Regions from separate parts of the Pseudomonas corni genome, predicted to be linked through region 3. Evidence: predicted binding sites of a transcription regulator. Region 3 holds the regulator's gene; each other region holds the start of a gene.

Region 1 (7,497 bases), on a different contig from region 3:
CGCGGCGTCTTCGGGGTGCAGCTCGATGAACGGGTTGGGGTTGAGCTTGTTCAGCGTCGGCACTTTCCCGGTTTTCGTCAGCGTATGCCATTGGTGCTGTAGGCGTCCGGTGTTGAGCACGAAGGGAAAGTCTTCACTGGGCATTTCCGCTGGCGGCATGTGCGGACGCGGCAGGAACACCGCTTTGCCGCTGGCCGTCGGGAACACCACAGCGGGACGGCTGCCATCAAGCTCGGCAGTCAACGTCTGGCTGATACCGTCATTTAAGTAGCGAATCGGATTGCGGTCCCTTGCGTCTTCAGCCGCGACAGGCCATTGCAGGGGCGTCCGGCGAAGCCGCGCATGGCTCGCGCCGCGAATGTCGTAGCCGGTCTTGGGGTTCCAGGCGCGCTTGATCTCCTCGAACACCTCGGCTGCCGATGCGTAATTGAATGCCTCGGCATAACCCATTTCACAGGCCACCCGCGCGATGATCTGCCAGTCCGGCAGGCTGTCACCGGGTGCGTCCACGGCTTTTTGCGTGAGCGTCAGGTTGCGTTCGGAGTTGATCATCACCCCATCGGCCTCGGCCCACAGCGCGCCGGGCAGGAGGATGTCGGCGTAGCGGTTGGTTTCGGTGTCGAGAAAGGCGTCCTGGGTGATGACCAGTTCTGCCGCGCGCAGGCCTTCGATCACGGTCTGGCGATTGGGCACCGATGCCACCGGATTGGTGCAGATAATCCAGCAGGCTTTGATGTCTCCGTCGCGCATCTGTTCGAACATCGCCACCGTGCCGCTGCCGGATTCGGTGCGCAAGGTGCCGCCCGGGATGCCCCACATGTCTTCTATAAACTGCCGATCTTCTGCCACCAGCGCAGAACGCTGTCCGGGAAGTCCTGGGCCCATGTAGCCCATTTCCCTGCCGCCCATTGCATTAGGCTGGCCAGTGAGTGAGAACGGTCCGCTGCCGGGGCGGCAAATGGCCCCGGTTGCCAAATGCAGATTGCACAGCGCGTTGGTGTTCCAGGTGCCGTGGGTGCTCTGGTTCAGGCCCATGGTCCAGCAGCTCATCCAGTCACGGGCCTGGCCAATCATCAACGCGGCCTGGCGAATGTCCTGCTCAGGAATGCCGGTAATGTGCGCAACCTTGTCCGGCGTGTAATCCGCCAGAAACCCTGGCATCACCTCCCAGCCTTCGGTAAACGAGGCGATGAACGCAGGATCGGTGTGGCCGTTTTCCATCAGTAAATAAAGCAGGCCGTTGAGCAGCGCCAGATCGGTGCCAGGCTTGATCTGCATGAACAGACTGGCCTTGTCGGCCGTGGTGTTGCGCCGTGGGTCGACGACGATCAACTGCGCGCCGGCCTTGACCCGATCCATCATCCGCAGGAACAGAATCGGATGACAGTCGGCCATGTTCGCGCCGATGACGAAGAACACATCGGCCTTGTCGAAATCTTCGTAGGAGCCTGGCGGGCCGTCTGCCCCCAGCGACAATTTGTAGCCGCTGCCGGCGCTGGCCATGCACAGCCGCGAGTTGGATTCGATGTGGGCGGTGCGCACAAACCCCTTCGCGAGCTTGCTGGCCAGATACTGCGCTTCCAGTGACATTTGGCCGGACACATAAAAGGCCAGCGCATCAGGGCCGTGGGTGTCGATGATTGCACGCAAGCGGCGGGCGGTTTCGCTGATGGCGAAGTCGATGTCGGCGCGCACCGGCTCTTGGTTGCGCACATCGCGCAGGTAGGCCGAGTCCATGCGTCCGGACTCTGTCAGCGGCTGGGCGCAGGTGCTGCCCTTGGTACACAGACGCCCGTAGTTGGTCGGATGCGTCTTGTCGCCGGTCACTTTGATGACCCGGTTATTTTCGACCTGCATGACGATCCCGCAGCCGACACCGCAATAAGGACACACGCTTGAAACGCTTCGACTCGCCATATCCATTTCCCGAAACCAAAAAAAAAGACGCCCTGTCCCCTCCGTCTGAAACGGGGAGCACACGGCGCCTTTGTCGTGAAGATGGCGATCGGCGTTGATCACCTATGGTTGGGTCATTGCAAGGGATGGGCCAGAGGGGCGGCTGAAAGCTGTCTATCGCTGATATCGCCGCCCTTGATTCGGGGCGGAGCTCGTAGGAGCGTGGCTTGTCCCGCGATCTGCCGGGAACCGGCAGTAACCTGTTAAACGCGGTGTATCAGGAAGATCTCGATGGCTGGAGTCGGGGCGAATTCTTCGCCCATCGCGGGACAAGCCACGCTCCTACGCCTGCGGCAGAAGCAAAAATGTACCCGTGACATTTCGAGGTTCGATAACTGAACGTTTGGCATCACAATGAAGCGCACCTGACCATTCACGCACTTTTTTCGCGCCTTTCTTATCGGGTCGTGAGCTGTTTGTTCATTTGCAAATCAGCGTTGTTTCGTGCGTGCCCACCCGCCTCTGAGCCTGCATTTACCGGGCAGAAATACCCGACGCCACTCCCGCACCAGGCACCCAACCACCCACTGGCACAGCCCTTGCTTTGATCCCAATCAAGTCCAGCCTGAATGCGCGGTTGGCGGCCCTGACGGTCAATGACGATCGCCAGCCCTTGCAGGCATCGGGCTAAGCAGGTTGCACCCACACTGTGGTCGGGTAGCAACCAACAAAGAACAGGCAAAGGCGCCTGGAACCGAAAGGTTCCGGGCGCCTTTTTTTTGCTTCCAGAAAACCTGAATTGGCTTTGGCCGGGACTTGCTATGAACACCACAGTCGCCCCTCTTGAAGATGTGCCCACTCTGATCGTCATCGGTAACGGCATGGTCGGCCACCAGTGCGTCGCGCAATTGATCGCCGACGGCGCGTTGGATCGCTATCGCATTCATGTGTTCGGCGAAGAGCGCCAGCGCGCTTACGACCGCGTGCATCTGTCTGAATACTTCGGCGGTCGGGACGCCGAGTCCCTGGCCATGTGCGATGCCGAGCTGTATCAACAGAGCGGGCTGACGCTGCATCTGGGCGTGCCGGTGCTGGAAATTGACCGGGTTCGGCGTGAAGTCATCACCGCCAACGGCTGTTTCCCGTTCGATAAGCTGGTGCTGGCGACTGGTTCTTATCCCTTCGTGCCACCGATCGAAGGCGCGGCCGGAGATTCGCGTCTGGTCTATCGAACCCTGGACGATCTGGACACCATTCGCGCCGCAGCCAAAAACGCCCAACGTGGCGTGGTAGTCGGCGGCGGCCTGCTCGGACTGGAAGCGGCTAACGCGCTGAAGTCTTTGGGGCTGGAGGCGCACGTAGTGGAGTTCGCCCCGCGGCTGATGCCAGTGCAACTGGATGATTTCGGCGGCGCGGCGTTGAAGGCGCGGATCGAAGCGTTGGGCGTCGGCGTGCATTTATCCCGCGCAACCCAGTCGATCACCCCGGGCGAGGAATACCGCTACCGGATGAATTTTGCCGGTGACGAATTTCTCGAAACCGACCTGGTGGTGTTCTCCGCCGGCATTCGCCCGCAAGACGCCCTCGCCCGCCAATGCGAACTGGAACTGGGCCCACGGGGCGGCATCGCGATTGACGAGCATTGCCGCACCAGCGACGCCGACATCTTCGCGATAGGCGAATGCGCGGCCTGGAACGGTAGCGTCTTCGGCCTGGTTGCCCCGGGCTATCAGATGGCGCGTAACGTCGCGGCGCAATTGTGCGATCTGGACGCCGAGCCGTTCTTCGGCGCCGACATGTCGACCAAACTCAAACTGCTGGGCGTTGATGTCGGCTCCATCGGCGATGCCCATGGCGCACTGACCGGTGCGCGCAGTTACCGCTTCATCGACGAAGCCAACGGCAGCTACCGCCGACTGGTGGTGTCGGCCGACGGCAAACAGGTGCTCGGCGCCGTTTTGGTCGGCGACAACAGCTACTACGACACCCTGCTGCAATACGCGCAAAACGGCATCAAGCTGCCCGCCGATCCGTCGAGCCTGATCATGCCCCAGAGCGAAGGTGCGCCGACTCTGGGCGCTGACGCCTTGCCTGACACTGCAACGATTTGCTCGTGCCACAACGTCAGCAAAGGAGCGATTTGTTCGGCCATTGATGGCGGCTGCACCGACCTTGGCGGGCTGAAAGCACAGACCAAAGCCTGCACCGGCTGCGGCGGTTGCGCGGGGCTGCTCAAGCAGGTCTTCGAGCATGAGCTGATCGCCCGCGGCGTGGCGGTCGATAAGAGTTTGTGCGAGCACTTCGCCTTCACCCGCCAAGAGCTGTACGCGATGGTGCGCGTGGAAGGCATCGAAACCTTCGACGACATGCTCGCCCGTCACGGCAAAGGCCACGTCGGCTGTGACATCTGCAAACCGGCGATTGGCTCGATCCTCGCCTCGTGCTGGAACCGGCCAATCATGGACTCAAAGCTGGTGCCATTGCAGGACACCAACGACACGTTCATGGCCAACATGCAGAAGAACGGCACCTATTCAGTGGTGCCGCGTATTCCTGCCGGGGAAATCACCCCCGACGGCCTGATCGCCATTGGCGCGGTTGCGAAGAAGTACGACCTGTACACCAAGATCACCGGCGGCCAGCGCATCGATCTGTTCGGCGCACAGTTGCATGAACTGCCGGACATCTGGAGCGAGCTGATTGCGGCCGGGTTCGAGACCGGTCACGCGTATGGCAAATCGACGCGCACGGTGAAATCCTGTGTCGGCAGCACCTGGTGCCGTTACGGCGTGCAAGACAGCGTGCAAATGGCGCTGAGCATCGAGGACCGTTACAAGGGCCTGCGCTCGCCGCACAAACTCAAATTCGCGGTCTCCGGTTGCACCCGCGAATGCGCCGAAGCTCAGAGCAAAGACATCGGCGTGATCGCCACCGAGAACGGCTGGAATCTCTATGTGTGCGGCAACGGCGGCATGCGTCCGCGCCACGCCGAACTGTTCGCCACCGATCTGGACGACGAAACCCTGATTCGCTACATCGACCGCGTGCTGATGTTCTACATCCGCACAGCCGACAAATTGCAGCGCACCTCCGTCTGGCGCGAAGGCCTGGAAGGCGGGCTGGATTACCTCAAAGCCGTGGTCATCGACGACAGCCTGGGCCTGGCGGCAGAACTCGAAGCGCAAATGCAATTGGTGGTCGACCGCTACGAATGTGAGTGGGCAAACGCCCTGCACGACCCCGAAAAACTCAAGCGCTTCCGCACCTTCGTCAACGACAAGCGCGCTGACCCGGACATCCACTTCGTCAAAGAACGCAGCCAGCGTCGTCCGGCCCGCGCAGATGAACTCAACCTGATCGCCGTCGAGGAAATCGCACAATGAACCAGGCCAACGCAGCAATGATCGACAACGCCCCCGTACAGACATGGCGGGCGGTGTGCGGGCGCAACGATCTGGTGCCCAATTCCGGCGTGGTGGCGCTGGTGGGCAACACTCAGGTGGCGTTGTTTCAGGTGATCGACCCAAACGGTGCGGCGCAGCTTTTTGCCGTGGACAATCGCGATCCGGTGACGGGCGTCAACGTGATCGGACGCGGGATTATCGGCAGCCTGGCGGGAGATCTGGTGATTGCCTCGCCGCTGTATAAACAGCATTACCGGCTTGAAGACGGCACCTGCCTGGAAGACGCAACATTGCGATTGCGCACCTGGACGGTGCGACTGGACGGGGATGTCGTGGAAATTGATTTGCCCTGAAATCTGTAGGAGCGAACTTGTTCGCGAGGCGTTAGATGCAACAAGTCATCAGCCTGATGTCTGTAGGAGCGAATTTATTCGCGAGGCGTCATATCAGATGCACCATGTCAAAAGCCTCGCCAACAAGTTGGCTCCTACAGATAGGTCAGTTGGCCGACTGCACCTCAATGAGTGAGTATCTGAAGTGGGGCCGTTGAGAGTAAACCTTTGGGAGTGGACCCGTCCGCGAAGACTGAATGTCAGGCACCCTAGCTGTATCGACTGGAGCCAAGCCTTCGCGGACAGGTCCGCTCCCACTCGACTCCAGGCCTTTGCGTTCTGATTCATAAATCACGGGCATAAAAAAAGCGACCCTAAGGTCGCTTTTTTCGTTGCTTCAAGGAGTTCAAGGGCCTTGAAGCTAAATATGGCGCAGCGGACGGGACTCGAACCCGCGACCCCCGGCGTGACAGGCCGGTATTCTAACCGACTGAACTACCGCTGCGCGTAACACTGAGAAGGATTGGTGGGTGATGACGGGATCGAACCGCCGACCCGCTGCTTGTAAGGCAGCTGCTCTCCCAGCTGAGCTAATCACCCTTCACTCTCGGTGTGGCGCGCATTCTACGGAGCGACCCCACCTCTGGCAAGCACTTTTTTAAATAATTTTTATAATCGTTCCAAAGGCTTAGAGCAGGGTTGGCCGCAGGGTTTTAGCAGCGAATAATGCCCCCCTTTGTATAAAGGAGAGATTCACCCCATGTGGTTCAAAAACCTGCTTGTGTATCGCCTGACCCAAGACCTGCCATTTGACGCCGAGGCGCTGGAAACCGCGCTGGCGAGCAAACCTGCCCGCGCTTGTGCCAGCCAGGAGTTGACCACTTACGGTTTCGTCGCCCCGTTCGGCAAAGGCGAAGATGCGCCCCTGGTCCATGTCAGCGGCGACTTCATGCTGATCGCCGCGCGTAAAGAAGAACGCATTCTGCCGGGCAGCGTCGTCAATGACGCGCTTAAAGAGAAGATCGAAGAGATCGAAGCCGAGCAAATGCGTAAGGTCTACAAGAAGGAACGCGATCAGCTCAAGGATGAAATCATCCAGGCGTTCCTGCCCCGCGCATTCATTCGCCGCTCGGTGGCCTTTGCCGCTATCGCCCCTAAACAAGGCCTGGTGCTGGTGAACTCGGCCAGTCCGAAACGCGCCGAAGACCTGCTCTCCACTCTGCGTGAAGTCGTCGGTTCCCTGCCAGTACGTCCAGTCACTGTGAAGACCGCACCGACTGCCGTCATGACCGACTGGGTCAAGACCGGCCAGACCGCAGAAAGCTTCTTCGTGCTGGACGAGTGCGAACTGCGCGACACCCACGAAGACGGTGGCATCGTGAAGTGCAAGCGTCAGGACCTGACCAGCGAAGAAATTCAGCTGCACCTGAGCACGGGCAAGGTCGTCACTCAGCTGTCCCTGGCCTGGCAGGACAAACTGTCCTTCGTGCTGGACGACAAATTGACGGTCAAGCGCCTGAAGTTCGAAGACCTCCTGCAGGATGAAGCCGAACAAAACGGCGGCGACGATGCGCTGGGCCAGCAGGACGCCAGCTTTACCCTGATGATGCTGACCTTCGGCGAGTTCTTGCCGCAACTGATGGAAGCGTTAGGCGGCGAAGAGATTCCTCAGGGGATCTAAACCCGCGCCATTGATTTGTAGGAGCGCGCTTACCCGCGATTGCATTCTGCCAGACAGAAATGCAGGGACTGGCACACCGCAATCGCGGGCAAGCGCGCTCCTACAGAAACGTGCATTCACCCCTGCCTAATAAGAGAGGAGCAAGCCATGCGTGCCCTGGCTGCATTAAGTCGTTTTGTCGGTA
Region 2 (7,497 bases), on a different contig from region 3:
TGGCCGCGCCACTGGCATTCCAACTGCCGTTGACGTTATGTGCAGGCTTCCAGTTGTGCAGCGCAAGTTCGGTATCGGACACCTTGTCGATGGCCGCGTTGGCGGTACTCAACACCACATTGCCGGACGGGGATTTGGTCAGGCCCATTTGCAACGGCGATCGTGTAGACGGGTCCAGCGGATTGACGCCATCGATCAGCAGGTAAGACGTCCACTGATTGTCCTCCGTGCGCACAAAATATTGCCGCAGCTCATGGTTTTGGGGCGCAATGGCCGCTTGGGCGGGCGTGATAACCACGACATTGCCCTGGTTGTCGGTGCCGGTGACTTCCTTGACTTCAGGCACTCCGGCATCCTGAATGGTCTGCGTGCGCATGCGGGTGTAGGTGCGCGCATCATCAGGATCGAACACCGGCAATGCCGCAAGCGATGGCGCCGATGAATCGAGATTAATGGTCTGCCCGACCGAACTGGTGGCTTTGGGCGACAGGTTGGCGGTGTCGATCCTGAGGTCGGTACGCACCCCGCTGATGACTTCGCCCTTGGCATTAACGCCATAACCCTGCAAACGGCTGCCGTGATTGTCGATGACGTAATCATCGGCATCTTTCTGAAACGCTCCGGCGCGGCTGTAACTTAAGGCGCCGTCGTCGCTCATGACGAAAAACCCCTTGCCCTGGATGCGCATGTCGAGCTGCCGACCCTGGCTTGAGAGCACTCCACCGGCGCTGAAATCCTGGGAGACATTGGCCAGCTGCACCCCGCTGCCTGCTGCTGTCCCTCCGCCCAGATGGGTTGAGGCATACACGGCTGAGAATTCGGCTCGGGAGGATTTGAACCCTGCTGTCCCGACGTTGGATATATTGTTGCCTGCCACTTCAAGCCGTTTATGAGCGGCCTTCAGACCGGCCACTGCAATATTGAAAGACATGAACACTCCCGAGCCGTCTATGACGACACTTTCATTGATAGGCGTATTTATTCCCGCGGACTCACCAGCTGCTCATTACTCAATGGGCGGCACCGGTGATTCGCGAGTTTTATTCTCGCAATATCGAAAGTAGGAATTTTCTAGTTATAGAGTGGGACGGCTCTATATATTTCTGAGTGAAACAAAGTTCTCACTGTATTCAAATCATTCAAATTTCAGGCAAAAAAAAGCCCCTTCGAGAGGGGCTTCTTTCATTCGACTGCAGCGTGAGTCAATTGACCATCTGAATAGTGGTCTGCAAGAGCGTGCTTTCAGTCGAAATGGTTTTAGCGTTTGCCTGATAGTTGCTTTGCGCTTTGATCAGGTTGACCAGTTCGCCCGTCAGGTCGACGTTGGATTCTTCCAACGCGGAGCCCGTAATGTTACCCAGCACGCCGGTTTCCGGCGCACCCGTCACAGGAATGCCCGAGGCATAGGTTTCACGCCATGCAGTACCGCCGGCAGGAGCAAGGCCCTGGGTGTTGGCGAAGCTGGTCAGTGCAACCTGGCCAATGGTGCGCGACAGACCATTGGTGTAGGTCGCAAACATGCGGCCGGACGCATCAACGTTCATCGCGCTGATTTGCCCTACCGAGTTACCGTCCTGGGTCTTGCTGATGGCGCCCGACGCCGAGTTGTTTTGCGTGGTCGCCAGCATGTCCAGCTTGATGCCGCCGGTATTGCCGACCGCGCCATTGGCCGTCCACGTAGTAGTGGTACCCGTCGTAGTCTTGGTCGCCGGCACCCAGTTGTTGATCTGGAAAGTGCCATCAGCATTGACTGCAACGTTAGCCGTAGAGGTGGGTGCAGGTGTAGTGACCAGCTTGCCGTAGGAGTCGAAGCTGATCTGAGTCTGATCTGGAACAACCGGCGTAGCGCTCGGATCGGAAATGCCACGGCCATCGATCATCGAATACATGGTCCAGGTATTGGTGCCCGTCTTCGTGAAGTACTGGTCCAGGGTGTGCTGGTTGCCTTGACTGTCATAGATCGGCGTGTGCAGCGGTGTGTTGTAGGTCGTCACGTCGTCGGCGTTGAATGCAGCGGTAATGACTGCCGACGTCGAGTTCAGGTTCGAGACAATACCCACCGTGCCGGTGGCCTTGGCAGCCATGTCGGCCGTATCTACACGCAGATTGGTCAGCACGCCGGTGGCAAGGTTGCCAGTACCGTCGAGGCTGTAACCCTGCAAGTTATTACCGCTGTTGTCGACAATGTTGCCCGTAGTATCGGTATGAAAAGCACCGGCGCGCGTATATAGCTTCTCGCCGTTATTGCTCATCATGAAGAAACCGTTGCCGTTGATAGCCAGGTCCAGGTCGCGACCTGTTCCGGTAGTGACGGCACCTTGGGTGAACTGTTGAGTAACCGCTGCCGTCGTTACGCCACTGCCGACATTACTTGAACCGGAAGTGCCGCGAATCGAATTCGAATACTGGTCTGCAAACTCCGCACGGGAAGATTTGAAACCAACTGTCGCGACGTTGGCAATGTTGTTGCCGGTAACGTCGAGACTTTTATTCGCTGCATAGAGCCCTGTAAGGCCGATATTGAAAGACATGTTTCAAACTCCTGCGCCGTCGAGTCGGCTCTATATTCCGATTTGTTTAACTTTGTCCATGAGGATACTGCTGCCATCAGCCAGATTCAGGGTCATGCCTGTGCTGGCGGTGCCCATGGTGACGCTGTTAACAGTGGCTGGCAGGTACGTCGCCAACGATGTGCTGGTGCCATCGATGGTGGCGTCTGCCTTGAAGCTGTAAGTCCCGGACGGCAATACGTTGCCGCTTTCATCTGCGCCGTCCCAGGTGAACTTGGCATTGGTGGCCTTGGTTTGCTCGCCCATATCGATGGTGCGAACAATGTTGCCGTCCGCGTCGGATATCTTGACCGAACTCATCGTCGCAGCGCCCGGCACGATAACAGTACCGGTCAGCCCCTTGGCGGTGTCGACTGTGGTCGAGCCGACATCGACAATCACCGAACTGCCCACCAGCGACGAAGCCTGCAGGGCCTGCGACGACTGATACATGCCGCCGATCGCATCGACCGAGGTGCTCAGGTTCTGCATGGTTTCCAGGCTGCTGAACTGTGCCAACTGGGCCACAAACTCGCTGTTGTCCTGTGGATCCAGCGGGTTCTGGTTCTGCATCTGGGTGACCAGCAATTTCAGGAACGAGTCCTTGCCCAGGCTGCTCGCGCCCGTCGCCGAATCACCTGCTGTGGTGGCACCCGGCGTCTGCAGCGACTTGAGGTAGGCGCTCGTGGCAGTGGTATCAACTGTTGTCATTGAATTCGTCCCTTATCACTGACCCAGGGTCAGGACCTTCTGCATCATTGTCTTGGCGGTGTTCATGATTTCCGCGTTGGTCTGGAACGAACGACTGGCCGAGATCATGTCCGCCATCTCGTTCACCACGTTGACGTTCGGGTAGTACACGTAACCGTTTTTGTCCGCAGCCGGATGGTTGGGCTCGTAGCGCGCTTCAAGGTTGGAGGCGTCTTCTACGATGCCCGAGACCTGTACGCCAGAACCGGCCTGGCCCTGGTCTTCGAACAACGATCCGCTGCCGCCCGCTTCCTGGCCCTGAAACACAGTGGCAAACACCGGGTGACGGGCGCGATACGTCTCGTCCATGCTTGAGGCAACGGTTTCGGCGTTGGCGATGTTACTGGCGACGGTGTTGAGGCGAGTGTTCTGGGCACTCATGCCGCTACCGGCGATGTTGAAAACACTGGCGAGCGACATGGCTTACTCTCCGCGAAGGGCTGCTACCAGCCCTTTGAACTTGCTGTTGAGCAATGTGAAGCTGGCCTGAAAGCCAATGGCGTTCTCGGCGTAATTGGCGTTCTCGACCTGAGCATCGACAGTGTTCTGGTCCAGCGAAGGCTGGGACGGCGTGCGATACAGCAGCGAACCTTCGTCGGTGCTCAAGCCTTCAGCTTCGATGTGATGGCTGTTGGTCATGTTCAACGCGAACGTGCCTTTGGTGGCCTTGTCGTTTTCCGCCGCCAGGACCTTGGAAAAGTCCAGGTCACGCGCCTTGTAGTTCGGCGTGTCGGCGTTGGTGATGTTGTTGGCCAGCACTTCTGCACGTTGAGCGCGGAAGTTCAGCGCTTTCTCGTGGATGCCCAGTGCGTTTTCGAAGCTGATGCTCATGTCGGGAAACCTTTACCGGTTGACCAGATTTTCTTGATTGAGTCATAGCAAGCGCCGTGCCATCTAGGGAAAAGCCTGTATTACGGGGCCTCCAGAGTGGGTGGGATGCGTTGATGCCAGAAAAGCGGCAAGGGATTTCCGCTGTTAGGGATGAAAGCGGCAAGCGCGGTGCCGTTTTTTTGCCGCTTGACGGGCTTGATAGTCGTCTGGCGGGTGACAAGGTCCCGTGTAGGAGCTGACGAGCAACGCGAGGCTGCGATGCGGTGTAGCTGACACGGTTCAGATTGTGTGTATATCCGTTATCTCGGTTGCTGCTTATATCGGTTGCGCCCTTACGGCGCGTCACTTTCGAAAAGCGCGAAAGTAACCAAAGCGCTTTCGCTCCCGTGTCCGGCCCTCCTTCGTCGGGTTCCCTCGCTCCGGCATTGCTCCGGGGACACGCCGCCATCGGCCATCCATGGCCGGGGGCGGCTAGCGCGGCATCCATGCCGCGCTGTCCCCTACGCAACGCCTGCGCTCGGCCTTCCAAAGTCGCACTTTGTGGCGCTCACAAAATCTCGGCACGACAGAAGAAAAAAACGAAAAACGAAGGGCGACAAGCGCGAGGCGCGCTTCGCTTCGCTTTTGATCTTCATCCACGCCAGTCCAGACACCGCAAAACGCGACTTGGGTGCAGGCCGAACGCAGGCGACGCGCAGTGGGCAGCGCGGCATGGATGCCGCGCTAGCCGCCCCCGGCCATGGATGGCCGATGGCGGCGTGCCCACGGAGCGTCGCCGGAGTGAGGGAACCCGACGAAGTCGGGCCAAACCGGGAGCAAGAGCGCTTTGGTTACTTTCGCCTGGGCCGGCTTCCGGCTTTTCGAAAGTGACCCGCCGTAAGGGCGGAACCGGTGTAAGCCTCACCTCCGATAACGGATATTCACACGATCCCAATCCGAAGCATGTCAGACCCACCGCATCGCAACTGTCGTAACCTCCGATGGCTCCTACAGGCACCGCGTGAATCCATCCATAAAAAAACCTCGCCAAAGCGAGGTCTTCTTTTCAATCCCAATACCAGACCATCACTTGGCCTGATAAATAATCCCCGGACTGCACTGCACCATCTGATAGTGATCCGGCAAACCGTTCAACGCCTCCGAAGCACCCAAAAACAGATACCCCCCCGGCTTCAACGTACTGTGAATCCGCAGCAGAATGTCCTTCTTCACCTCGGCCGAAAAATAGATCAACACGTTGCGACAAAACACGATATCGAACTTGCCCATCACCGCATAACTGTCCAGCAGATTAAACGAGCGAAACTCCACCCGGCTTTTGATCGGCGTCTTGATCGTCCAGCGACCCGGCGTCTTCTGATCGAAGTACCGCTGCAACCGCTCCGGCGACAAACCTCGGCCAATCGCCAGACTGTCGTACTCACCGGTCTTGCAGGTATTGAGCATGCTGCCCGACAGATCGGTGGCGATGATCTGCGCGCCGCCCTTGAGCTGACCAGGGTTACTGCGCTCGAACTCATCGATCGACATCGACAGCGAAAACGGTTCCTGCCCCGACGAACAGGCCGCCGACCAGATACGCGGACGCAGGCCCGGGCTGGCTTTTAGTTGTTCGGGCAAGACCTTGTTCTTGAGCACTTCAAAGGGGTAGGTATCGCGAAACCACAAGGTTTCGTTGGTGGTCATGGCGTCCACCACCTGCTCGCGCAAACCGCTGCGCGGCTGGGACTGGATACGCGCAATCAACTCACCCAACGACTTGAAGCCCTGCTGCTCCATCAGCTTGTTGAGGCGGCTGGAAACCAGATATTGCTTATTTTCACCCAGCAAAATGCCACAGGCTTTTTCCAGGAAGACCCGGAACTGTTCAAAATCCAAATTACCTGTAGACATGCCGCCTCTCAAATTTCGTGAACGACCAGGGACGACGCCCCTGGTTTGTTTAGCTGATGTCTGCTGCCTTGATACGATCTACCACGCGAGCCGCCAGATCATCCGGCCGGAACTTGGCCAGGAAATCGTCAGCGCCTACTTTCTTGACCATCGCCTGGTTGAAGACACCCGACAACGAGGTATGCAGGACGATGTGCAGCTTTTGCATGCGCGGATCGTTGCGGATCTCTGCAGTCAGGGTATAGCCGTCCATTTCCGGCATTTCAATGTCGGAAATCATCATCAGGAATTCCTCTTCCGGCTTCTTGCCCTCATCCACCAGTTTGCGCAGGAACTCAAGTGCCTGACGACCGTCATTCAACGCTGTGACTTCCACGCCGACGGTTTGCAGACAACGCGTGACCTGTTTGCGCGCCACCGAGGAGTCGTCCACGGTCAGCACCCGCAGCGAAAGCGCCTTGTGCTGGGTTTCGGCATCAATGACACCCGCCGAGATGTTTTCGGAAACCGGCGCAACTTCGGCCAGAATCTTCTCGACGTCGATGATTTCCACTAACTCGTTATCAATGCGCGTCACTGCCGTCAGGTAGTGATCGCGCCCCGTTCCCTTGGGTGGTGGATGAATGTCTTCCCAGTTCATGTTGACGATGCGTTCGACTGAATGCACCAGAAAACCCTGAATCTTGGTGTTGTACTCCGTGATGATCACGAAGGCATTTTCAATGCTGTCTAAAGCTTTTGAACCGGTTGCCAAAGCCAGGTCGAGAATGGGAATGGTCCCACCACGAATATTGGCAATGCCACGCACGATCGGACTGGATCTAGGCAAGTGGGTAAGTTTTGGGCACTGAAGCACCTCTTTTACCTTGAACACGTTGATCCCATATAACTGCTTGCCGTTCAGACGGAACAGCAACAGTTCAAGGCGGTTCTGCCCTACCAGTTGAGTGCGCTGGTTCACTGAATCCATAACACCAGCCATGCCCAACTCCTTCCCAAAACGACCAATGACCCATCCCCTGTCGGCAAGCGGCACGGGCCTTGCTATTTATCTTGTCATGAACAGACAAACGACAGTATTTCGACGCCTGACATCCGCAACCCGCAGCTTACTCTGCGCGACGGGAGCGTTGTGCGTGTTGAGCACTGCGGGCCTGAGTCGCGCCGACAACGTGACGTTGCCTGAAACCCTTATCGGCGTCACCCAGGGCTTTCTTGAATTCACCGTTGAAGACTACCTCGCTACCAGCCAGACCGCCGGACGCTATGAGATCGAAGTCAAGCAGCTGGACCCGCGTCTGCGTATGCCACATTGCGACAGGGATTTGACGGCATCGCTGGAAAACTCACCCCGTCCTGTCGGTCGCGTGACCGTAAAAGTGCGCTGTGAAGGCAGCTCTCCGTGGACGGTGTTTGTGCCTGCGCAGGTACATCTGTTTCGCGAAGTGGTGACGGTCGTGCGCCCCATGAAGCG
Region 3 (7,497 bases):
GTGGTCGGCATGGGGAAGTCTGGTCATATCGCAAGAAAGATTGCCGCCACCCTTGCAAGCACGGGAACGCCCGCTTTTTTCGTCCACCCAGCCGAAGCCAGTCATGGCGACATGGGGATGATCACCTCCGCCGACATCATTCTGGCGCTGTCGAACTCCGGCACTACGGCTGAAATCGTCACGCTGCTGCCGCTGATCAAGCGCCTGGGCATCAAGATGATCAGCCTGACCGGCAATCCCGCTTCGACGCTGTCTAAAGCCGCCGAGGTCAACCTCAACGCTCATGTAGTACATGAGGCCTGCCCTCTGAATCTGGCCCCAACCTCGTCGACCACTGCCGCATTGGCCATGGGCGACGCGCTGGCTATTGCACTGCTTGATGCACGTGGCTTCACGGCCGAAGATTTTGCCTTCTCTCATCCTGGCGGCGCTTTGGGCCGACGTCTGTTGCTCAAGGTCGAGCATGTCATGCACACCGGCGAACAACTGCCGCTCGTCAGTCGTGGAACACCGCTGCGCGATTCGCTCATGGAAATGACGCGAAAAGGCTTGGGCATGACCGCTATCGTAGAGCCCGACGGAAGACTGGCCGGTATCTTCACCGACGGTGATTTGCGACGCACGCTGGACCGCACGATCGATATCCGCCAAGCGAGCATTGATGAAGTGATGACCGTACACGGCAAAACCGTACGCCCTGAAATGCTGGCGGCAGAGGCACTCAAAATCATGGAAGACCACAAGATCGGCGCACTGATCGTGGTCGACGAGAACGACCGCCCGGTGGGCGCGTTCAACCTTCAGGACCTGCTGCGCGCGGGAGTCATGTAATGAGCACTGACATGAACGATCTGATGCAACGCGGCAAGCACATCAAACTGGCGGTCTTTGACGTCGATGGCGTGCTCACTGATGGCCGTCTGTATTTCCTCGAAGACGGCAGCGAATTCAAGACTTTCAACACACTGGACGGCCAAGGCATCAAAATGCTGATTGCGTCTGGCGTCACTACTGCCATTATCAGCGGCCGCAAGACTCCGGTTGTCGAACGACGCGCCAAGAATCTGGGCATTGCTCACCTTTATCAGGGCCGCGAAGACAAGCTTGTGGTGCTTGACGAGCTTTTGGACCAACTGGGCCTAAGCTATGAGCAAGTAGCGTATCTGGGTGATGATCTCCCCGATTTACCTGTGATTCGCCGGGTAGGTTTGGGCATGGCCGTTGCCAGCGCCGCCAGTTTCGTTCGCCAGCATGCCCATGGGATTACCCAGGCCCGCGGCGGCGAAGGTGCAGCCCGTGAATTTTGTGAATTGATCCTGAGCGCGCAGGGCAACCTTGAAGCGGCTCATGCCGCCTACTTATAGAAGCTCACTATGTTCAGTAAAAAAATTCGTACCTTCCTGCTGTTCGGCGTACTCGCCGTGCTGCTGGCGGCTGCCGGCTACTGGAATATCAGCCCGGAAAGCTTCATGGACCAGCCCAAAAGTGCGGTCGATGAAAGCGCCATCGACTTCTACGCCATCAACGCCCACAGCGTTCAGTTCCTGCCGGACGGCGGTCTTCAGTACGAGATGACCGCAGACAAGGTTGAGCACGTGAAGGCAACCGACGTCACTTTGTTGACCACGCCGAACCTGGAGCTGTATCGAGGCTCCACCTTCCCGTGGCACGTCGAGAGCAAGACAGCCGAGGTGTCTCCCGGCGGCGATCATGTAGAACTGATCGATTCCGTGCGCATCAACCGAACAGACGAAAAAAGCCGTACGACCATCATTACCAGCAGCCGCATGACGGTATTCCCTCAGAAGCAATATGCGGAAACCAAGCAAGCCGTTAGAATCGACGGCTTGGGCGGTGTAACGACGGCCATCGGCATGAAAGCGTATTTGAAAGACAGCAGGATGGACCTGCTCTCCAACGTAAGAGGACAGTATGACGCTCGTTAAAACCCTTCCTTTATTGCTCGGCCTGGGCGCAGCACTGGGAAGCGCGAGCGCCTGGTCTTTGCCGACAGACCGCGATCAGCCCATCCACATTCAGTCCGATGATGCGCAGCTCGATGACAAACAAGGCGTCGCCACTTACAAGGGCAACGTGATCATCACTCAGGGCAGCATGAAGATCACGGGTAACACCGTGACCATCACTCGTAACGCACAGGGCGAAGTCGACGTGTTCACCTCCGTCGGCAATCTTGCGTATTACGAGCAAAAACCCTCGGTCGACAAGCCGATCGTGCAGGCCTACGGCGTGACCATTCAGTACTTCGCGGCTCAGGATCGTATTGTCCTGATCGACAAGGCGAAGGTTATCAACGACGGCAACACGTCCGAAGGCGAGAAAATCGTCTACGACACCGTGAAGCAGGTCGTGAACGCCGGTCGTGCTAATGGCACCAAGATCACTACGCCGCGCCCAAGAATCGACATGGTTATCCAGCCGAAAAAGAAATCCGACCAGCAGAAGGCCCAGTAAATGGCAACGCTGAAAGCTCAGCACCTGGCGAAAAGCTACAAAGGTCGCCAGGTCGTCCGTGACGTGAGCCTGTCCATCGAAAGCGGTCAGATCGTTGGCTTGCTGGGGCCCAACGGCGCTGGCAAGACCACCTGTTTTTACATGATCGTCGGCCTGGTTCAGGCCGAACAGGGACGCGTCCTGATCGATGATCAAGACGTCAGCCACCAGCCCATGCATGGCCGTGCGCGCGCAGGCATCGGTTATTTGCCTCAGGAAGCCTCGATTTTCCGCAAGCTGTCCGTTGCCGATAACATCATGGCCATCCTGGAGACGCGCAAAGAACTGGATCGTCCTGCTCGTCGCAAAGAACTGGAAAGCCTGTTGCAGGAATTTCACATCACGCACATCCGCGACAACCTCGGGATGAGCCTGTCCGGCGGCGAGCGCCGCCGCGTCGAGATCGCACGCGCCCTGGCGACTTCACCCAAGTTCATCCTGCTCGATGAGCCGTTTGCCGGTGTCGACCCGATCTCGGTTGGCGACATCAAGCAAATCATTTACCACCTCAAGGCCAAAGGTATCGGTGTGCTGATCACCGATCACAACGTCCGCGAAACGCTGGATATCTGCGAAACCGCCTATATCGTCAACGATGGACAGCTGATTGCCGAAGGCGACTCAGACACTATTCTGGCGAACCAGTTGGTGAAAGAGGTATACCTCGGCCACGAGTTCCGCCTGTAATTGCTGCGATGACGCTCGATTGGCAGATGACTGAGCTAGACACCTCAGCCACCGATCGAATTTTAATTGTCATCGCACTCTAGGCAAACACTCTGGTTTCAGGCATATAATTTGCTTAAGTTGGCGCCCTGGCGCCCTGTAGTGGATGGCGCGCATATGCGCCGGCGAACGAATAAGGTGTTTAGCCCCTGCCATGAAACCTTCGCTAGTCTTGAGAATGGGCCAGCAGCTGACGATGACACCGCAGCTGCAGCAGGCCATCCGCTTACTCCAATTGTCGACTCTGGATCTCCAACAGGAAATTCAGGAGGCGCTGGAGTCCAATCCTATGCTCGAACGCCAGGAAGAAGGCGACGACTTCGATAATGCCGACCCCATGGCAGACAGCGTCGAGCAAAAGCCAAATCCTGATGTACAGGAACCGACCTACCAGGAATCCGCCCCCACCGTCGACAACCTCGAAGACGGCGAATGGAGCGAGCGCATTCCTAACGAATTGCCCGTCGATACGGCCTGGGAAGACGTTTACCAGACCAGCGCCAGCAGCCTGCCGAGCAACGACGATGACGAGTGGGATTTCACCACGCGCACATCGGTAGGCGAGAGCCTGCAAAGCCATCTGCTGTGGCAACTCAATCTTGCGCCTATGTCGGACACTGACCGGCTGATCGCCGTGACGTTGATTGACTGCATCAACAACCAGGGTTATCTGGACGAATCGCTCGATGAACTGCTCGACGCTTTCGATCCGGAACTGGACATCGAGCTGGATGAAATCGAAGCCGTTCTGCACCGTATCCAGCAGTTCGAGCCCGCCGGCATCGGCGCCCGCAACCTCAGCGAATGTCTGTTGCTGCAACTACGCCAGCTGCCTGCCAAGACCAAGTGGTTGGCTGAAGCCCAGCGCCTGGTCAGCGATTACATCGATCTGTTGGGTAGTCGCGACTATGCCCAGCTGATGCGCCGAATGAAGATCAAGGAAGACGATCTTCGTCAGGTCATCGAGCTGGTGCAGAGCCTGAACCCGCGTCCTGGTTCACAGATTGAGTCCACGGAAGCCGAATACGTTGTGCCTGACGTGATCGTGCGCAAACACAACGAACGCTGGCTGGTTGAACTCAATCAGGAATCAGTGCCGCGACTGCGTGTTAATCCGCAGTACGCAGGGTTCGTGCGCCGGGCTGACACCAGCGCCGACAACACCTTCATGCGCAACCAGTTGCAAGAGGCCCGTTGGTTCATCAAGAGTCTGCAGAGCCGAAACGAGACGCTGATGAAGGTTGCCACGCAGATCGTGGAGCATCAGCGCGGCTTCCTCGAATACGGTGATGAAGCGATGAAGCCGTTGGTGCTGCACGACATCGCTGAAGCGGTCGGCATGCACGAATCGACGATTTCCCGGGTTACCACGCAAAAGTTCATGCACACGCCGCGCGGTATTTACGAGCTGAAATACTTCTTTTCCAGCCACGTCAGTACTTCTGAAGGCGGCGAATGTTCGTCCACGGCCATTCGCGCAATCATCAAAAAACTGGTTGCGGCCGAAAATCAGAAAAAGCCATTGAGTGACAGTAAGATCGCTGGTTTACTGGAGGCACAAGGCATTCAAGTGGCACGTCGCACAGTCGCCAAGTACCGCGAGTCTCTAGGGATAGCGCCTTCCAGCGAGCGCAAGCGACTGATGTAGAGGTCACATGCCACAGCGTTCCAGTGGCAGGCAACCAAGCCTGCCTCTTTTATGCACTGGCAACGAAGGAGAAGCTGTATGCAAGTCAACATCAGTGGACACCAACTGGAAGTGACCAAGCCCCTGCGTGAATACATCGAGCTCAAACTCAAGAAGCTCGAAGGGCACTTTGACAAGATTACCAATGTGCAGGTGACGATGGCCGTCGAGAAGCTTAAACAGAAGATCGAGGCCACCCTGCATATCCCTGGTGGAGAGGTGGTTGCCAATGCGGAGCATGACGATATGTACGCTGCAATCGACCTACTCACTGACAAGCTCGACAGACAATTGCTCAAGCATAAGGAAAAGCAGCAAAGCATCCTCAAAGGTGCGGCCGCTCGCTGACACTCCCTACCCATGATCCGACTTGAAAATATCCTGACCCCTGGCCGTTCCCTCGTGAACGTGCCAGGCGGCAGTAAAAAAGCTGTACTCGAAGCGATTGCCAAAGTTATTGGGCAGCAGGTGCCCGACCTTGACCAGCAAACCGTCTACGAGAGTCTGATAGCCCGCGAAAAACTGGGCTCCACCGGTTTCGGCAATGGCATCGCCATTCCGCATTGCCGGCTCAAGGGCTGCATCAGCCCGATCAGCGCCCTGCTCCACCTCAGCCATCCCGTAGATTTCGACGCCATTGACGGCGCGCCGGTAGACTTGCTGTTCGTTCTGCTGGTCCCGGAAGCGGCTACCGATGCGCACCTCGAACTGCTGCGCCAGATTGCCAGTATGCTCGACCGCAAAGAAGTGCGAGAACGGCTTCGTGCAGCCCCAAGCGGCGAAGCGCTCTATCAAGTGGTACTCGACGAGCAAACCGGGCACTAACATGCGCATGATCATCGTCAGCGGCCGCTCCGGCTCAGGCAAGAGTACGGCCCTCGATGTGCTGGAAGATAGCGGCTTTTACTGCGTTGACAACCTGCCCGCAGGCCTGCTGCCTGAACTGGCAGAACGTGCGTTGATCAACAGCGAACTGGCCGAACCACTGCTTGCAGTGTCCATCGATGCCCGTAACCTGCCCAGCCACCTCACGCGCTTTCCAAGGATGCTCGAAGAGGTACGCTCGCGACACATCCAGTGCGATGTGCTGTTTCTCGATGCCGACGAGCCGACCTTGCTCAAGCGCTTTTCTGAAACCCGTCGTCGTCACCCGCTCAGCAACGCCACGCGCTCATTGGCCGAAGCCATACGCGACGAGAAAACCCTGCTCGGGCCGATCATCGACCTGGCCGACCTGACCATCGACACCACTAACCTGAATCTGTACCAACTGCGCGACGCTCTTAAATTGCGGTTGCTGAACAAACCTGAGCCGGGTACGGCGTTTCTGGTTGAGTCGTTCGGTTTCAAGCGTGGTATGCCGGTGGACGCAGATTTGGTGTTCGACGTGCGTTGCCTGCCCAATCCCTACTGGAAACCCGAGCTACGGGAACAGTCCGGGCTCGATCAACCGGTAGCCGATTACCTCGCCGCTCAGCCGGACGTCGAAGAAATGTTTCAGGACATCTTCACCTATCTCAACAAGTGGCTGCCGCGATTCGCGGCCAGCAACCGCGCTTACGTCACTATTGCCATTGGCTGCACTGGCGGGCATCACCGTTCTGTCTACCTGACCGAGCGACTGGGCCAGGTCCTGCAGCAATCGCTCAAGAATGTTCAGGTCCGCCACCGCGACCTAAGCTGAAAGGATCCCCTTCGCGATGCCCGCTCTCCAGATCACCATCATCAACAAGTTAGGCTTGCACGCCCGCGCTGCCGCTAAATTCGTCGGCGTAGCGGGTAAGTATTCCTGCCAGATCCGCGTGGGCCGCGCCCCTGACAGCATGATTGACGGCAAAAGCATCATGGCGGTCATGATGCTGGCGGCGGGCAAAGGAACGCAGCTTGAGCTAAGTACCGAGGGTGAAGACGACCAAGCAGCGCTTGATGCGTTGGTCGAGTTGATCAACAACAAGTTCGATGAGGGCGAGTAAGGTCACTTCGGTTTCGCTAGCGTACTGATCGCCCCCAGAAAAAAGCCCCGACTCGCAAGAGCCGGGGCTTTTTCGTACAACGCTTGGGGGCAATCAATCAGCCCTTTTTCACGAATTCCGACTTGAGCTTCATCGCGCCGATGCCGTCAATCTTGCAGTCAATGTCGTGATCGCCATCCACCAGGCGAATGTTCTTCACCTTGGTGCCGACCTTCACAACCAGCGACGAGCCTTTGACTTTAAGGTCTTTGATCACGGTGACGGTGTCGCCATCCTGCAGCGTGTTGCCCACCGAATCCTTGATGACTTTGGCATCGTCCGACGTCTCGGCGGCGCTTTCAGCAGTCCACTCGTGAGCGCATTCCGGGCAGACGAATTGGGTGCCATCTTCGTAGGTGTATTCGGAATTGCATTTGGGGCACGGCGGTAAGCTCACGACGATTCTCGCATCAGCAGATAATAGGCGCAGGATTATAAGGGTTTTTATCGACAAGGGTGGCGCCGATGGTAATTCGTATCTAAATGCCGCATCGGGCATTGACCGAACGCAAATCCTGTAGGAGCGCGCTTGCCCGCGAAAGCATATCTTCATTGCCA

Evidence for each region. The regulator sigma-54, encoded in region 3, starts transcription at its own class of promoters, with help from an activator protein. The targets are predictions, from matches to a motif close to ANTGGCATNNANNTTGCTNT.
Region 1: a site for sigma-54 is predicted at 2,483-2,502, ahead of nirB (nitrite reductase large subunit NirB). Genes of this name have one in related genera too.
Region 2: a site for sigma-54 is predicted at 4,175-4,194, ahead of flgB (flagellar basal body rod protein FlgB). Genes of this name have one in related genera too.

The regions. Positions count from the first base shown of each region.
Region 1 covers NZ_JBSKHW010000017.1:35,896-43,392, reverse strand. The annotation lists gene ACWKV9_RS22890 (bifunctional nitrate reductase/sulfite reductase flavoprotein subunit alpha) at 1-1,917, opposite strand, end outside; gene ACWKV9_RS22885 (hypothetical protein) at 2,124-2,273, shown strand; gene nirB (nitrite reductase large subunit NirB) at 2,718-5,279, shown strand; gene nirD (nitrite reductase small subunit NirD) at 5,276-5,653, shown strand; tRNA gene ACWKV9_RS22870 (tRNA-Asp) at 6,061-6,137, opposite strand; tRNA gene ACWKV9_RS22865 (tRNA-Val) at 6,157-6,232, opposite strand; gene rdgC (recombination-associated protein RdgC) at 6,393-7,313, shown strand; gene ACWKV9_RS22855 (bile acid:sodium symporter family protein) at 7,461-7,497, shown strand, end outside.
Region 2 covers NZ_JBSKHW010000011.1:64,714-72,210, reverse strand. The annotation lists gene ACWKV9_RS17550 (flagellar hook protein FlgE) at 1-931, opposite strand, end outside; gene flgE (flagellar hook protein FlgE) at 1,203-2,531, opposite strand; gene ACWKV9_RS17540 (flagellar hook assembly protein FlgD) at 2,562-3,260, opposite strand; gene flgC (flagellar basal body rod protein FlgC) at 3,276-3,719, opposite strand; gene flgB (flagellar basal body rod protein FlgB) at 3,723-4,130, opposite strand; gene cheR (protein-glutamate O-methyltransferase CheR) at 5,196-6,023, opposite strand; gene ACWKV9_RS17520 (chemotaxis protein CheV) at 6,073-7,005, opposite strand; gene flgA (flagellar basal body P-ring formation chaperone FlgA) at 7,082-7,497, shown strand, end outside.
Region 3 covers NZ_JBSKHW010000001.1:116,863-124,359, reverse strand. The annotation lists gene ACWKV9_RS00490 (KpsF/GutQ family sugar-phosphate isomerase) at 1-831, shown strand, start outside; gene ACWKV9_RS00485 (KdsC family phosphatase) at 831-1,364, shown strand; gene lptC (LPS export ABC transporter periplasmic protein LptC) at 1,374-1,946, shown strand; gene lptA (lipopolysaccharide transport periplasmic protein LptA) at 1,933-2,475, shown strand; gene lptB (LPS export ABC transporter ATP-binding protein) at 2,476-3,201, shown strand; gene ACWKV9_RS00465 (RNA polymerase factor sigma-54) at 3,395-4,888, shown strand; gene hpf (ribosome hibernation-promoting factor, HPF/YfiA family) at 4,967-5,275, shown strand; gene ptsN (PTS IIA-like nitrogen regulatory protein PtsN) at 5,288-5,752, shown strand; gene rapZ (RNase adapter RapZ) at 5,754-6,611, shown strand; gene ACWKV9_RS00445 (HPr family phosphocarrier protein) at 6,628-6,900, shown strand; gene ACWKV9_RS00440 (zinc ribbon domain-containing protein YjdM) at 6,998-7,375, opposite strand.